DNA from 2 places in the Rahnella sp. PD4 genome. Region 1 is predicted to be linked to the other one. Evidence: predicted binding sites of a transcription regulator. Region 1 holds the regulator's gene; the other holds the start of a gene.
The links. The regulator PhoB, encoded in region 1, activates phosphate uptake and scavenging genes when phosphate is short. The targets are predictions, from matches to a motif close to CTGTCATAAAACTGNCNNAT.

Region 1 (8,044 bases):
ATCGGTGCGCATGGACGCATCGGAAAATGACCGGAACATATAGCCAAGTGTCTCGACGGGTGAGGGCAGAAGCACCGGATTGAGCCATTTCGCACTGACGGCCAGTTGCCAGAATAAAAACAGCAGTACCGGGCCGATCAGCGGCAGTAATCTTGAAGACCAGCGTGAAGTCATTCTGTTTCCCCTCATCCCTGATAAATCAGTGAAGCGACATCCACCGGCTTGCTGAAGATTTTCCTTTCTGTAAAGACGTCATAAAACTTCTGGAACCATTGCAGGTTGTCGCCTTTTAAACCGGAATACATCACAAAGCCCGGCAGCGGCACTTCCTTCACCAGCGCCGGTTCAATGCTGGTGTAACCGGCGACATTTTCGCGCGCTTTGTCAGGGTGAGCCGCAATGAATTCCACCGCTTTCTGATAAGCGGCAATAAACTTTTTGGTTTCTTCAGGCTTGCTGGCAATAAAGCTGGCGTTGAGTGCTGCGGCACCGCCAAACCACGGTGCGTCGGCGTTGCCGAGCACATATTTAGAAATCACGCCGGTTTCCAGGGTGCGGGAAAGATTTTTCATCCGCCCCACGGTGCCGGTCGGTTCGAGCGTGTATACACCGTCAATTTGCCCGGCGGCCAGGGCAGGTGCGTGTTGCCCCACCGGCAGTTCGATCACCGACGGGTTAGTGAAGCCATTTTTCTCCAGAATAATTTTCGCCATAGTGACGTTCTGGATCCCCGGGCCGCAGGCAATTTTCTTGCCTTTCAGATCACTGATAGCCTTGGCCGGGCTGTTCAGTGGTACCAGAAACTCATCTAACACCAGCGTGTGGTTTGACGGATTAGAACAGATAATTTTAAACAGACCCGGTGAGGTAATGGCCCCCAGTCCCAGCGCGCCGGTTGCGGTACCATTCGCGCAGCCGTGGATCCTGCCGGTGATCATCCCTTCAACAATTTGTTGTGCGCTGGCGAATTTCACCCCTTTCACATTCAGCCCGACCTCTTTAAAAAAGCCCTGTTCAAGTGCCACGTACAAGGGTAAACCGCCGACAATCGGCCAGTAGCCAATACGGATTTCATCGTCGCCGGCTGCAAAAACCGACGTCGGGATCATGCCACCCAGGGTTGAAACGCCACCGGTAATGGCAAGCCATTGCATCAGCTGGCGGCGTTTTTTATCGACCGGACGGCATTCTGGTTTGATGTTTTTCATGGGCGGTTCCCTTAGCGGTTATGGATACATTGCAACTTGTACTGCAACTTGTATACATAACGTTAAGCACAGGGCATGCCAGTTTGTTAACGGGCGGGAAGCGGCCTAAATTCAGCAGGTTGACAAAGGGATACGCACTGCGCTGGTGCGATTTTTGGGCGCCTGCTCACAATCAGGATCCACGGCAGGGCATATCGCTAGCAATATTTTTAGCGACATGCCCCGCAAAAGATCGCGGTCAGACTTTAAATTCACTGCTTAAACGGCTGATACCCAGACCATTCACTTTGGTGACTTTGATTTGTACCGGAATGCGATCTTTCATTGCTTCGACATGGCTGATCACGCCGATGGTTTTACCCGAGGCGTTAAGGCTGTCGAGGGCATCCAGTGCCGTATCCAGCGTGTCGGCGTCAAGCGTGCCGAAACCTTCATCAAGGAACAGAGAGTCGATGCGGGTTTTGTCGCTGACCAGATCAGACAATGCCAGCGCCAGCGCCAGGCTGACCAGGAAGCTTTCGCCGCCGGACAATGTGCGGGTGTCACGTAGCGCATCGGCCTGCCAGGTATCGACCACCTGCAACTCCAGCGCATCGCTGGTTTTGCGCTGTAACAGATAGCGCCCGTGCAGTTTTTCCAGCTGGCGGTTCGCCAGATAAACCAGATGATCGAGGGTCAGTCCCTGCGCGAATTTACGGAATTTCGCCCCGTCACTGGACCCAATCATCTGATTGAGATAACCCCAGTCATCACAGGTCAGCTGTGCCTGCGCTATCTGAGCAATCAGCGCCTGTTGTCCGCTGTGGCGCTGCTTGTCGCTTTCCAGTTGGTTCTTCACTTCGCCCAGACGTTGTTGTAACGCTTTCAGTTGTTGAGCCAGTTCCGTCTGCTGCACGGTCAGGGCATTAAGATCACCGTCAGATTCACTCAGATGAGCAGGGCGGACAAGACGATGCTTTTCCAGCATATCTCTGGCGTCAGTCAGTAATGCCTGAGCCTGTGCAAGTTGTTGTTGCAGATGTTCTTTGCGTTGCTGCAGCTGTTGGCGCAGCACGTCGTCAAGCAGCGCTTCTTTCACCGCGGCTTCATCGGCAAACCCGCTGGTGCTCAGCGCCTGTTGCCACACCTGTTCCGTTTGCGTCAGTTGTGCGCTGGTCTGTAATTGTTGCTTTTGCGCACTGGCCAGCTGACCGGCAAGCTGGTCGCGTTGTTCCTGCGCCTTATGCAGCGCGGTCTGGGCATCACTGAACGCTTTTTCTGCCGCCTGCTGTTGCTGATGTAAGTGTTCGCGAACCTGAGCCACCTGGCGCTCGCCGAACAGTTCGAGGCGCCGGGCATGAAGCTCAGAAAGCGCTTTTTCACCTTCGGCCTGTTGTTTTTGCAACCGGACAAGGTCTTGCTGAGATTTCGCCTCTATTTCTACCAGCCGCGTAATGCGTTCGGTCAGCAATGCACTTTGCTGTTGTACTTTCTGTTGGAGATTCAGGGCGTCAGTCAGGGCATCTTTCGCCTGTTGAAGTGCCCGTGCCAGCTGTTCGTGCTGGCCGGTCAGCGCCTGAGACTGCTGCTCTTCTTCGTCGCGGGCGGTCAGCCATTGCGAGATGTCAGTGGTGTCATGCAGGGTAAACGTCAGATTCAGCGGCATGCTGAGCTGTTGCCAGTTTGCCGTCTGCGCATTCAGTTGCTGCTGATCCTGCTCCATCAGGATCTGCAGACGTCTTTGCTGTTCTTTCAGGCTTTTGATCTTCGCCGCCAGTTCGATACCGCTGGCTTTTACCGCATCGAATTCAAGCTGCATTTTCTCGACGCGCTGTGCGGTTTCAGAAGGTTTGATCTCCTGATAGTGTTCAACCGCCGGATGCGAGGTCGAGCCGCACAACGGGCAGGCTTTACCGCTTTGCAAATTCGCGCGTTCAGCTTCGAGGCTGACGATCAGCATTTCCTGTTTATGCAGCGTTTTTACGTCGTTGAGATGTTCAAGTTGTGTCTGACATTGCAGGCGGATCTTATCCAGGCGCTGCTCTTCCTCAGCCAGTTGTACCTGATACTGCGCAAAATCTTGGTTTTGTTGCTGCACGCGCTGGTTAAGCTGCGGGAAAAGTTGCGCGAGCGAAAAAAGCTGTTGTCGCACCGGCCGGAGTTGCATCAGTTCTGTTTGCCGTTTCTGTAAGGCTGCCAGCGGATGCTGTTTTTCCAGAGCTGCCTGACGCTGCTGTGCGGCGTTAAGGGCTTCGGTCAGTGCGGTCTGCCGGGTTTGATGCTGGCGGTTTTCTTCATCCAGTTTTTGTCGTTCTGCCGTTATTTGCCGCAGTGTTGTGTTCTGGTCAGCGGCCTGTTTCTGCGATTCACTGACCGCCCGCTGTGTTTCTGCCAGTGATTTGTGCCACTGAGCGATTTCACCGTCCAGCGGCAGGATTTTTTCTTCGATCAGCGTTTGCATCCGGCGCTGTTCTTCGGCCTGCTTCTGACGTGCAGTTTGCGCCTGTTCTGCTGCCTGGTTCAGCGGCGCCATCTGCGCGATCTGCTGTTCCTGTTGCTGTATCAGTTGCGTCAGATGCTGCTGAAGGCGTTGTGACTCTTCCTGACAACGCTGACGGTCATTGAGTAACGGACGCAGTTTTTCCGCCGGTTCACTGCGTGCCAGCTGTTGTAACTGCGGCGCGGCGGCCAGATTTTCCTGCTCAGCGGCAGCCAGCTGCAACTGAGATTGCTGAAGTTTTTGCTGCACCTGTTGCCATTGTTGCAGCCAGTTCAGATCCCGCAGGCGTTGCTGCGCCTGTTGGCTGAGGCTGTTTTCCTGTGCGTTCAGTTCAGCATGCTGTGCCTCCAGCGTCTGGCGTTGTTCTTCGCTGAGCAGTTCGATGCCGGACATGCGCTGATGCAGACCGTCGAGTACGATGCGCGCTTCTTTATGTTGCTCAAAGACGCGCTGAGACAGCCGTCCGTAAATTTCGGTGCCGGTCAGTTCTTCCAGCAATTCGGCGCGGTCGTTGGCATCAGCATTCAGAAACGCGGCGAACTGCCCCTGAGACAGCATCATGGATTTGGTGAAACGGCCGAAATCCAGCCCGGTCAGTGTGGCGATGGCGTCGAGTTTGTCGCGCACTTTATCGGCCAGAATTTTGCCGCCGGCCAGTAACGCCAGCTCGACTTTCGGTGCCTGCAAGTTGCCATCCGGCGAATTTTTAGCACGACGCTGGCTCCAGAATGCGCGGTAAGCTACGCCTTTAACTTCAAACTCCACCTCAGCCAGCGATTCGGCGGTGTGGCGGGTCATCAGTTCGTTCTGGCTTGGTGTGATGTTCAGACGTGGCGTCTGATGATAAAGCGCCAGACAAATGGCATCAAGCAGGGTGGTTTTCCCTGCACCGGTCGGGCCGGTGATCGCGAATAATCCGTTGCTGGCGAACGGCTCGGCAGTGAAATCAATTTTCCATTCGCCTTCCAGCGAGTTCAGGTTTTTTAAACGCAGGCTGAGAATTTTCATTGTGCGCTGTCCTCTGCATTCTGACCGTGCGTGACCTGCTCAACAACCTGAGCAAAAAGAGTGCGCATCCGCGCCTGACGGGGGGCATCAGGGTCCGGCTCCAGCGCCAGCCGCCGTTCAAAGACGTCGCTGACGCTCAGTTCACTGAGGGTCTCTTTTTCCTGCTGCTCAATGCTGCTGATGCGCTGTTCTTTGCTGCGGCGCAACAGGACAACTTCCACCGGCAAATCCGCAGTCAGCGCCTGAATACGCCGCTGAATATCGCTGAGATAATCCTGCGTGGCGACTTCGATATCAAGCCAGACGGGTTTTTGTGCATCGCCGCCTTCGAACTGCGCCAGTTGCTTTTCAATTTCCGCCAGCGAGCCTTTGAGTATCTGCATGGGCTGGAAAACAGGAATTTCCAGCGTGTCGATGGCACTGAGCGTTGCCCCGTCGAAATCGAGCAGATACACACTTTTGGCTTTGCTCAGTTCGTCAAAGCTCAGGGCAATTGGCGAACCGCTGTAACGGATGTGGTGAGTTTTTGCGACGCACTGTGCGCGGTGAATATGGCCAAGCGCCACATAATCAACCGGCGGGAACGCCTGCGCGGGGAAGGCGTCAAGTGTGCCTATATAGATGTCACGCACGGAATCAGAAGTACTGACGCCAACGGTGGTCAGATGGCCGGTTGCAATAACGGGCAGCGGTATGCCAAGTTCATCACGCCTGGCCTGCGCGGCCTGCCAGAGCGCGTCATAATGTGCGGCGATGGCTTCCTGCAATGCCAGTTGTTTGTCGCTGCCGGACTGACCGGCCTGACTGGCCAGCAGATCACGCGGGAGTAAAAACGGGATGGCACACAGTACCGCGCCCGGTTTTCCGTCACGCTGACTGAGCACCAAAATCTGTTCAGACAGATTTTCGCCGACAGTGGCAATCACCCGCGTATTCAGGCAGGAAAGTAGCTCGCGTGATTCATTAAGTGTTGCGACGGAATCGTGGTTGCCAGCCAGTACCACCAGCTGACAGCCGGTTTGTTGTAATTCCACCACGAAGCGGTTATACAATTCGCGGGCATAACTGGGCGGTGATCCGGTATCGAAAATATCACCCGCGACAATCACGGCGTCGACCTGATGTTGCTGCACCTGACCGGTCAGCCAGCGCAGAAATGCCTGATGTTCGGCTGCACGGCTTTTGGTGAAAAAGTACTGGCCAAGATGCCAGTCTGACGTGTGGATCAGGCGCATGAGACTCCTGTATGAACCCTGGATGACGACAATGGGGCAAAGTATAAACGTCGGCGGGGGGAGATGTCCCCGATAAATCAGTCCAATTTCAGCGAGATGGCCGCTAATTATCTGTCATATTTGACTGTAATGAACCATTCTTTTCATTCATAAATCTGTCACAAAACTGACGCATAATGGCGCCCGCAATCAAATAAAAGATCGCTAACCTATTGGCAGGACCTACGATGGCTAGACGTATATTGGTGGTTGAAGACGAAGCTCCAATCCGTGAAATGGTGTGTTTTGTACTGGAACAAAATGGCTATCAGGCCGTAGAAGCTGAGGATTTTGATTCAGCGATTGGGCAGCTTGTTGAACCTTACCCTGAACTTATCCTGCTCGACTGGATGTTACCTGGCGGTTCCGGTATTCAGTTTATTAAGCATCTTAAACGTGAGGCGCTGACCCGCGAAATTCCGGTAATGATGTTGACCGCACGCGGTGAAGAAGAAGATCGGGTGCGTGGCCTCGAAGTCGGTGCCGATGATTACATCACCAAACCGTTTTCCCCGAAAGAGCTGGTTGCCCGCATTAAAGCGGTGATGCGTCGCATCTCGCCAATGGCGGTGGAAGAAGTGATCGACATGCAGGGTTTAAGCCTGGATCCCTCGTCTCACCGGGTGATGGCCAACGAACAGGCGCTTGATATGGGGCCGACAGAATTTAAGTTATTACACTTCTTTATGACGCATTCTGAACGTGTTTATAGCCGGGAACAGTTGCTCAATAACGTCTGGGGCACTAACGTTTATGTGGAAGATCGCACCGTAGACGTGCATATTCGTCGTTTGCGTAAGGCGTTGGAAACCAGCGGACATGACAGAATGATCCAGACTGTTCGTGGTACCGGATACCGTTTTTCAACGCGTTATTGAGTCCTCACAGCGGAGAATCTGTGTGCTAGAACGTTTGTCATGGAAACGATTGGCCGGCGAATTTTTTCTCTTTTGTCTGCCAGCGTTAATTCTCGGTATTTTCGTCGGTCATTTCGGCTGGCTCCTGTTTGTGTCGCTGGTTGCGGCACTGGGCTGGAATTATTACAACCAGCTTAAACTCTCTCACTGGCTGTGGCTTGACCGCAGTATTACGCCGCCGAACGGCCGCTGGAGCTGGGAGCCGCTGTTCTACGGGCTTAACCAGATGCAGATGCGCAACCGGCGTCGGCGTCGCGAATTAGGTCAGTTGATCAAACGTTTTCGCAGCGGTGCTGAATCGCTGCCCGATGCCGTGGTGCTGACCACGGAAGAAGGCAATATTTTCTGGTGTAACGGGCTGGCGCAGGATCTGCTCGGTTTCCGCTGGCCGGAAGATAACGGGCAACATATCTTCAACCTGCTGCGTTATCCGGAATTCCGGCTGTGGATCCAGACCCGCGATTTCAGTCGGGCGCTGAATCTGCAACTCAATAACGAGCATTACGTCGAGTTTCGCGTTATGCCTTATTCAGAAGGGCAACTGCTGATGGTGGCACGCGATGTCACACAGATGCGTCAGCTTGAAGGTGCCCGGCGTAACTTCTTTGCTAACGTCAGTCATGAGCTGAGAACCCCGCTGACCGTATTGCAGGGATATCTGGAAATGATGGAAGACGCCAAACTGGAAGAACCTTTCCGCACCAAAGCACTGGATACCATGCAGGAACAGACGCGGCGAATGGACGGGCTGGTGAAGCAGTTGCTGACGCTGTCGAAAATCGAAGCTTCAGCGAATATTGATTTGCATGAGAAAGTCGATATTCCGGTGATGCTCGGTATGCTCGAACGTGAGGTGCAAACGTTAAGCAACGGCCGGCATGAGGTGGTGTTTCGCATTAATGACAAACTGAACGTCTTTGGTAATGAAGATCAGTTGCGCAGTGCGGTATCGAATCTGGTGTATAACGCCGTCAACCACACGCCTGCCGGGACGCGGATTGAAGTCAGCTGGCAGCAAACGCCGCATGGCGCGCAATTCCAGATCAGTGATAACGGACCGGGCATTGCGCCGCAGCACCTCCCGCGCCTGACCGAACGTTTTTACCGGGTCGATAAGGCCCGCTCGCGGCAGACCGGCGGCAGCGGACTCGGGCTGGC
Region 2 (8,044 bases), on a different contig from region 1:
CCCGCCATAGACGGGTATTTGTTGTTAACCGATTGTGACTGAAAAACAGGGAGATGTCGCCGCCTTCTCCCCTGATCAGAAAAAGGCGACAGATTTAGCCAGGATTATTTTGTGGCGGCGGCCTGTTCAGGCACATGGCACCAGTTATGCTGTTCGACAATCCCGCCATTTGGCGAGGTATAACCGATACAGCCCAGAATAGAGTCATACAGCTTTTCATGGAAAACAGGCGTTTTCGCGACAGCCAGTTTTTGCAGCTGTTCGAAACTGGCCTTGTTCTGATCATTGGACAGGAATTTGTCTGATGCCCAGACCATGATCGGCACGGCACGTTGCTCAGCCGGCGCATGATCACGCGGTGTACCGTGGAAGTGCATGCTTTTGGAAATCGACTCACCGTGATCGGAGGCATAGAACACAATCGCATTCTTGTCGCGCAATTGATCAAACACTTGTGACAGGAAGTAATCGGTATACAGCAGGGAATTATCGTAAGCGTTGATCATTTCCTCGGTAGAACAGGAATCATCGATGCCCATACATTCCGGCTTATATTTGGCAAAAGAACGCGGATAGCGGTCGGAATACAGGTAATGCGACCCCTTGGTATGCAGGATAATCAGGTGCTTACCTTTGGGATGATTGTTCATCGAGTCTTTCATTTCATCGATGAGCAACATGTCATCCACCGGTTTACCGGCGTTGCGTTTCTCAGAGGCAATGTTTTCACGCAGCGAATAATCATCCGCACGGGTTTTGTTATAGAACCAGGCTTCGCTCTGCATGGAATACAGCTCTGAACTCCAGCCATTGCTTTTCAGCACGGAAAATACGTTCATTTCTTTCAGGGTACGCTGGGGTTCTTCAGAGGCCCCGCCTTCACGCACAAACATACAGCGCAGGGAAAGCTTGGTGGCGGTGTCACAGGAATAACCCTGCAGGGCGACCAGATTTTTCTCTTTGTCGAGATTGGGCGTGTTGTCACGATCGTAGCCGTACAGCCCCATGTGGTCGCGGCGGGCGCTCTCACCGATCACAAACACCACATACATATCTTTGGCATCCGCTGGTGCGGTATACGTGAAGTGTCTGGCCGGATCGAACAGATTTTTGGTGTCTTCCGCCTGACTGTAGCTGCTGTAAGAATATAAACCCAGTGCTGAAAGCCAGTTGGATGGCGAATAGGTTCCGGCCACCACACCGCCGTAACTCGCCATCATGCGGTTGTTCACGATGTCGTGGCGATCCTGCACTTTGCCCATCAGTTGCAGCGGCATGTAACAAAGCAGGCCGGAGACCGCGAGCAGCAAGGTTCTGACCGCCAGTTTTTTAAAGGTCGTTTGTTTCAGTGCCGCGCCCGGCATTTTGCTCAGCCACAGCAGCAGTACCGGCAACAAACTCACCAGTACTGTCCAGGCGATGAAATGTGTCCCGATGGATTCTTTTGATAAATCAATGGAATCAGACGCCAGCGCCGCCGCTAAAATTCCGTAGCCGATATCGACGTTAAACAGAATCATGTAGTAACTGGCGGCGGCAGAAGAAATCACGATGGCGCTCATCAACACACGGAAAACCGTTTTTCCGGTATATGACAGCAACATACACAGGAAGTAGACCAGCGCAAAACAGGCCACCATTTCAACAGCAATCGACAAGGCATTGTCATACTGCAATTGCTGATAACGACGGATAAAAATCGGAAGGTTTAGCAGAAGCCCGAGATAAAGTGCAATGAACAAAGAAATGCTCTGTTGCGAAAGTGAACGAATTTTATGCATTAGAAATAACTGGCTCTTTTGTGAGTCTGGTTGCGTCGTACTGACCGCTCGTACCGGAGGTGGGACCCCACTCCTTAGGACATTCAGACTCCGGGCTGGGCATTTTCGTTCAAACTGAATGACGAGTTCCAATGTGATAATGTAACAAACTTAACGAATTCCTTATGTTTCAATAACATGAAAATGAAGGATTCCCCTCTATTTTACACAATTTTTCTCATTTATTGAGTCACTATTGAGGAAACTTATGATTGGCCCCGGGAAAAGACAGCGTGAAGCATGTTTCTCCCTGTGCTGAGCTGGTCATGCTTACACTTCCGCGATGCAATGCCATGATGGCCTGAACAATCGATAATCCAAGACCGCTGGAACTGCCGCCTTCACTGCGTGAGGCATCTGCCCGATAAAAACGATCAAAGAGTTTTGCACATTTTTCCGGCGGAACCTGATCGCCCTGACTGATCACATGAATATCCATGCCCCGGGCGTGCGGTTCAGCGCGCAGCTCAATCGGACTTCCCTCCCGGCCATAACGCACTGCATTGGCAACCAGATTGCTGAGTGCACGCTGGAACAACATGGCATCGGCATACAGCACGCCTGTACCTTTACCGTTCAGCGTCATACCGCGTTCTTCCGCCAGACCCTCAAAATATTCCTGAATACGGGTCATTTCAGAAGAAACATCAATGGTGGTGATGGTCAGGACGGAGCGCGCATCTGAAGCCCGCGCCAGAAACAGGATGTTTTCCACCATACGGGAAATACGTTCCAGCTCTTCCATATTGTTCGCCAGCAGTGTTTCATATTCTTCCACCGTACGCGGCTGGTATAACGCCACCTGACAATGACCCATCAGCGCCCCTACCGGCGTGCGTATTTCATGCGCCAGATCGGCGGAAAATTGCGTCAGTCGCTGATATCCTCCGGCGAGCCGGTCGAGCATATCGTTGAAAGAATAAATTAATTGCTGCAATTCCTGCGGTGCATTTTCAGAAGACAGTCGCGTAGACAAACTGGCCGGATGGATCTGCGCCGCCTCATGCGCCATATTGCGCAGCGGCCGTAATCCGCGGCGGATCACCAGATAACCCAGAACGGCAATCAGCAAATAAGCGAATAGCACCGCCCCGGTAATTTCCCAACGAAAAGTCTGTAACAGATGCGACTCCTCGGTCATGAAATGCGCGCCGGTGATTTCAACCGTCCGCCCGTCCTGGATTTGTACCGCCGCACGGGCAAAGCGTACCGGCGTGCCATCCGGTGCGGTGAGGTGATGCACTGTATTCAGCGTCAGCGGATAACCGTCCGGCACGGCCACCACCGGCGGCAATTCCAGCCGGGATGGATTGACGTTGATCAGCGGCTTCTCACCGGACAAACGAAACGTCAGGATATCGCGCTCGTTACCGAGCATATTTTCAAACAGGCCGGGATTACGGCTGAGCTGCGACAGCGGAAATTCGTTGGCAAGCAGATGACGGAAATACTGAACGCGGCCGCTGACCTGATAATCTGCACGGCGTACCAGTTCTTTATCCATCGAGTAATAAAGATAAAAACCAACAGCGCTAACGACCAGTGAGGCGATCAGCGCAAACAGTAAGGTGGCGCGAAGCGTCAGCGACATGCCGCGCTCAGGGAGTGGAGTAAATTGCCGATCAGTCATGTCGCACTTCGCACACATAACCAATCCCGCGCACGGTATGGATAAGTTTCACCTCAAAGGTGCGGTCAACTTTGCCACGCAGGCGCTTAATGGCAACATCCACCACGTTGGTATCGCTGTCGAAATTCATGTCCCAGACCTGTGAGGCGATCATCGTCCGCGACAGCACTTCCCCCTCGCGACGCATCAGCAACTGCAGCAACATGAATTCCTTGTTGGTCAGCGCAATGGCCTGATCCTGACGGGTGACACGACGGCGCAACACATCAAGATTCAGGTCTGCCACCGAATAGATATCGGGTTCGCGGGTGGCCGGGCGGCGCAGTAATGTACGGATACGCAACACCAGTTCGGTGAAGGAGAACGGCTTGATGAGATAATCGTCAGCGCCCAGTTCCAGCCCGTGAATGCGATCCTGCACCTCATCGCGGGCGGTGAGAAACAGCACCGGCACGTCGCTTTTTTTGCGCAGGACTTCCATCACCTGCCAGCCGTCCAGCCCCGGCAGCATAACATCGAGGATCACCGCATCGTAACCGTCTTCCAGCGCCAGAAACAGGCCATCAGCACCGTTACGCGCCAGATCCACGCTGTAACCTGCTTCTGTCAGTCCTTTTTTCAGGTAGTCGCCTGTACTGACATCGTCTTCAATCACCAGTATTCGCATTCAGGCCCCCAGCGCCGTATGACCATTCACCTAAAGAATGATTCATCTGAAAGTTTATCAGTTTCGTCAGTCATCTTTGATGACAATTTTGTCATCAATTTGTCATCAGCCAATACCGGTTTATCGTCCACTCTTAAGGAAGTTATCCATCACTGGCAGGTTCAGTGATTCATCTAACAGAATGAAATAACGCTGGAAAATGGAGAGTTAATTATGAATGCACCAACACGTATCGCTGGTCTGTTACTGGGTTCCCTGCTGATGTGCAGCGGGATGACATCCGCTTTTGCCGCCGATAATGTGATTAAACCCACACGCGGAACCATTGATTCAGTTAATGACTCATCGGTACAAATCACCACCCGTCAGGGTGAAAAACTTGACGTTAAACTGACCGATCAGACCAAAATCAATGCCGTCACCAAAGGCAACATCAGCGATATCAAAGCGGACAGCTTTATCGGGACGGCAGCCGTTCCGCAGGCTAACGGCACGCTGAAAGCACTGGAGGTCCACGTCTTCGCACCCAGCCTGCGCGGCAGCGGTGAAGGCTTCAATCCGTTTGAATCCGCCGATGGCAAAATCAATACCATGACCAACGGCACCGTCGGCAAGCTGGTGAACAGCAACGGCCGCACCCTGACCGTGAAATATCACGATGCTGAGAAAACTGTCGTCGTGCCTGACGATGTGCCGGTTGTTCTGCTGGCACCGGGCGACCGCAGCCTGCTGAAACCCGGCACTAAAATCGTATTGTTTGCCATGAAAGATGACAAAGGTGCGCTGGTTGCCCGTGGTATTGCTGCCGGTAAAGACGGCATCGCGCCTCCGATGTAATCCGGCCAGTCAACAGGAGATTAAGCGTGAAACCTCAGCTCTCATTACCCCGAAAACGCCGGATCCATTCCTGGCCGGTTCGTATCTGTCATTGGATCAATGTGCTGGCAATGATCGGCATGGTGATGAGCGGCTGGGGGATTTATAACGCCGATCCGCTTTTCGCTTTCACTTTTCCGCAAAACACTACCCTCGGCGGCTGGCTGGGCGGCAATATAGCCTGGCATCTGGCGGTGATGTGGCTGCTGGCGGCTAATGCCCTGCTCTATCTGGTGTGGGGTATTTTCAGCGATCATTTCAGGCATGACTTTTTCCCCTTTTCGCCCCGCTCTGTCTGGCGCGATACCGTTCGTGCACTGACATTCAGGCTCCCTCACAAGCTCGGTCAGTACAACGCCGTGCAAAAGCTGATGTACAGCGGAGTTTTATTGCTGGGCGCACTGCTGGTGCTGTCGGGTTTGTCCATCTGGAAACCGGTGCAGTTCAGCGGGCTGGTCTGGCTGTTTGGCGGTTTTGATATCGCGCGTTATGTGCATTTCTTTGCGATGAGCGGCGTGCTGCTGTTTGTCATTATTCACGTACTGATGGTCCTGCTGGTGCCTGAAACCTTCGTGGCAATGCTGACCGGCGGCAAAAAAATAAGCACGGAGGACCACGCCGATGAGTGAAAAACCACAACGGCCAAAAATTATTCTTGAGCCCGATCAGCGCAAACAACTGGTCAATGTCCAGCGCCGTTTATTACTGCGGTCAGGGCTGACGCTCGGTGCCGTTTCGATGCTGACGGGCTGCAATTTGCAGGACGGTGATCAGGTCGATAAGGTGCTATGGGCAATGTCCCGCTGGAATGACCGGGTTCAAAGCTGGCTGTTCGGCGGCCAGAAACTGGCGCAAACCTACCGCGCGGATCAGATCACCACGCCATTTCGTTTCAACGCTTATTACCCCGAATACAACGTACCGGAAATCGACATCCCTAATTACCGGCTGGAGGTTTCGGGTCTGGTACAAAAGAAAGCTGCGTGGACGCTGGAACAATTGCAGCGCCTGCCACAGGAAAGCCAGATCACCCGGCTGATTTGCATTGAAGGCTGGAGCGCAATTGGTCAGTGGAAAGGTGTGCCGCTGAAAACCTTCCTGCAACAGGTTGGCGCGGATCTGACGGCCAAATATGTCGGCTTCAAATGCGATGACCGCTATTATTCCAGTATCGATATGGCAACGGCGCTACATCCGCAAACCATTCTGGCGCTGGATTTTGGTGGTAAACCCTTACCGCCCGATTTTGGTTATCCGTTACGTCTGCGTATGCCCACCAAACTCGGCTTTAAAAACGCCAAGCATATCGGCGCGATTTTCGTCACCAATGAATACCCCGGCGGCTACTGGGAAGATCAGGGCTATAACTGGTACAGCGGAATTTGACAGGTATAAAAAACAGGCATAAAAAAACCGCTCAGCTGAGCGGTTTTCGTTTTCGCGGGAGGGTAACGGCAAAGCGTTACGCTGCGGCGAAGAATTAGAAGCTGTAACCCACGCCTGCGATCCAGGTACCCACATCCACACTGCGGATACGGGACTGTTCGTAGGACACGTCCAGAGCAACGTTCTGGATTGGGTTGAACTGCAGACCAGCACCGTAAGAGAAGCCGTAATCGCTGGTGTCATTTTTTTCACGGTTAGCAGTAGATGCTGCTGCTTCGTTGTACTGGAATTTACCGTAGCCAACACCCACAACACCGTAGATGGAAACCCAGTCAGCCAGACGGTAAGCAGGACCCGCAGTCAGACCGTAGTATTGTGCTTTACGGTAGTCGCCAGATGCCGGGGAGCTGTCATCTTCGATGTAAGTGAAAGAACCGATAGCGCCCAGTGGGTTGCTATCTTGTTCCCAACGGTATTTTAAGTTGAAGCCGTTTGCTTTGTTAGCAACGCCTTGTGCGTCACCCTGAGCGTAGCCAGCAGTTACGGTGCTGGTGTCAGCGAAAGCGCTGGAAGAAACGCCCAGAGCAACTACGCAAGCTAATGCGGAAAGACATGCAATTTTTTTCATAAACCACCTCAAAAAGAGAAACCAAAGTAACCTTCACGTTTGAAAATATAACAAAAACCAGTGTGAAACTCTGCCTCAATTAAGGTGTCCAAAGCATCATATGGTGTAACAGGAAGTTTCCAGTAAGCCCTATCCTTTTAATTTTATTGATATTTTAGCCCCATAAACTATAAGGTAAACTTATTGAACTTTTTGAGATTAGCAGATAATTCCTAAAATTATGCTTAAAAAAACACCGCTTTTTGCGTCTTTTTAACAGAAACGTTCCGGAAAAAACTTTTCTTTGAGGATTTTTTCTCACCACATTTCCCTCTACACTGACAGCACTTTACCTTTCTTTTCAAAACTATAAATCTTGAGTTTGCGGATTCATGGATCACCTCAAAAGGCGCAAAGGATGACACAGTCAGGACAACATCAGCCGCAGGAACCGCAGAACACGCTGCAGACGGCGACGCATAACAACAGCCCGCCGGTTCCAGTGTTAGCAAAAAAAACCTCACCGCTGATAGCGATTTTATTGTTACTGATCGCCATGTTGTCATTACAAGGCGGGGCGTCGCTGGCCAAAACGCTTTTCCCGGTAGTCGGTCCGCAAGGTGTCACGGCATTACGTCTTGGGCTCGGCTCTGTTTTATTACTTCTCTATTTTCGTCCGTGGCGTCTGAAAATGCGCGGCGGTAATTTGCGTGCGCTGCTGATGTATGGACTGGCGCTGGGCTGTATGAACTATTCGTTCTATCTGGCCCTGCAAACGGTCCCGCTGGGCATTGCCGTTGCGCTGGAATTTACCGGCCCGCTGGCAGTCGCGATGTTCTCCTCGCGACGCCCGGTAGATTTCATCTGGGTAGTACTGGCTGTGACGGGGTTGCTGTTGCTGTTGCCTCTCGGGCAAAGTGCTGGCGGTGTTGATCTCAAAGGCGCGTGCTTTGCGCTGATCGCCGGTGCCTGCTGGGCCGTTTATATCCTCGCAGGACAACGCGCAGGCAGCAGTTACGGGCCGGGTACCGCGGCGATGGGGTCACTGATTGCCGCGT

Region 2: ACOZIO_RS06560 (heavy metal response regulator transcription factor) is a predicted target of PhoB. The motif match lies at 4,206-4,225, and genes of this name have one in related genera.

Annotation. Positions count from the first base shown of each region.
Region 1 covers NZ_JBLZQF010000003.1:512,418-520,461, forward strand. Annotated here, with positions in the region: gene ACOZIO_RS11255 (ABC transporter permease) at 1-174, opposite strand, end outside; gene ACOZIO_RS11260 (ABC transporter substrate-binding protein) at 186-1,208, opposite strand; gene sbcC (exonuclease subunit SbcC) at 1,447-4,695, opposite strand; gene sbcD (exonuclease subunit SbcD) at 4,692-5,930, opposite strand; gene phoB (phosphate response regulator transcription factor PhoB) at 6,158-6,847, shown strand; gene phoR (phosphate regulon sensor histidine kinase PhoR) at 6,870-8,044, shown strand, end outside.
Region 2 covers NZ_JBLZQF010000002.1:408,549-416,592, forward strand. Annotated here, with positions in the region: gene eptB (kdo(2)-lipid A phosphoethanolamine 7''-transferase) at 105-1,781, opposite strand; gene ACOZIO_RS06555 (heavy metal sensor histidine kinase) at 2,014-3,450, opposite strand; gene ACOZIO_RS06560 (heavy metal response regulator transcription factor) at 3,443-4,117, opposite strand; gene ACOZIO_RS06565 (hypothetical protein) at 4,331-4,954, shown strand; gene ACOZIO_RS06570 (cytochrome b/b6 domain-containing protein) at 4,981-5,622, shown strand; gene ACOZIO_RS06575 (molybdopterin-dependent oxidoreductase) at 5,615-6,379, shown strand; gene ompX (outer membrane protein OmpX) at 6,474-7,007, opposite strand; gene rhtA (threonine/homoserine exporter RhtA) at 7,405-8,044, shown strand, end outside.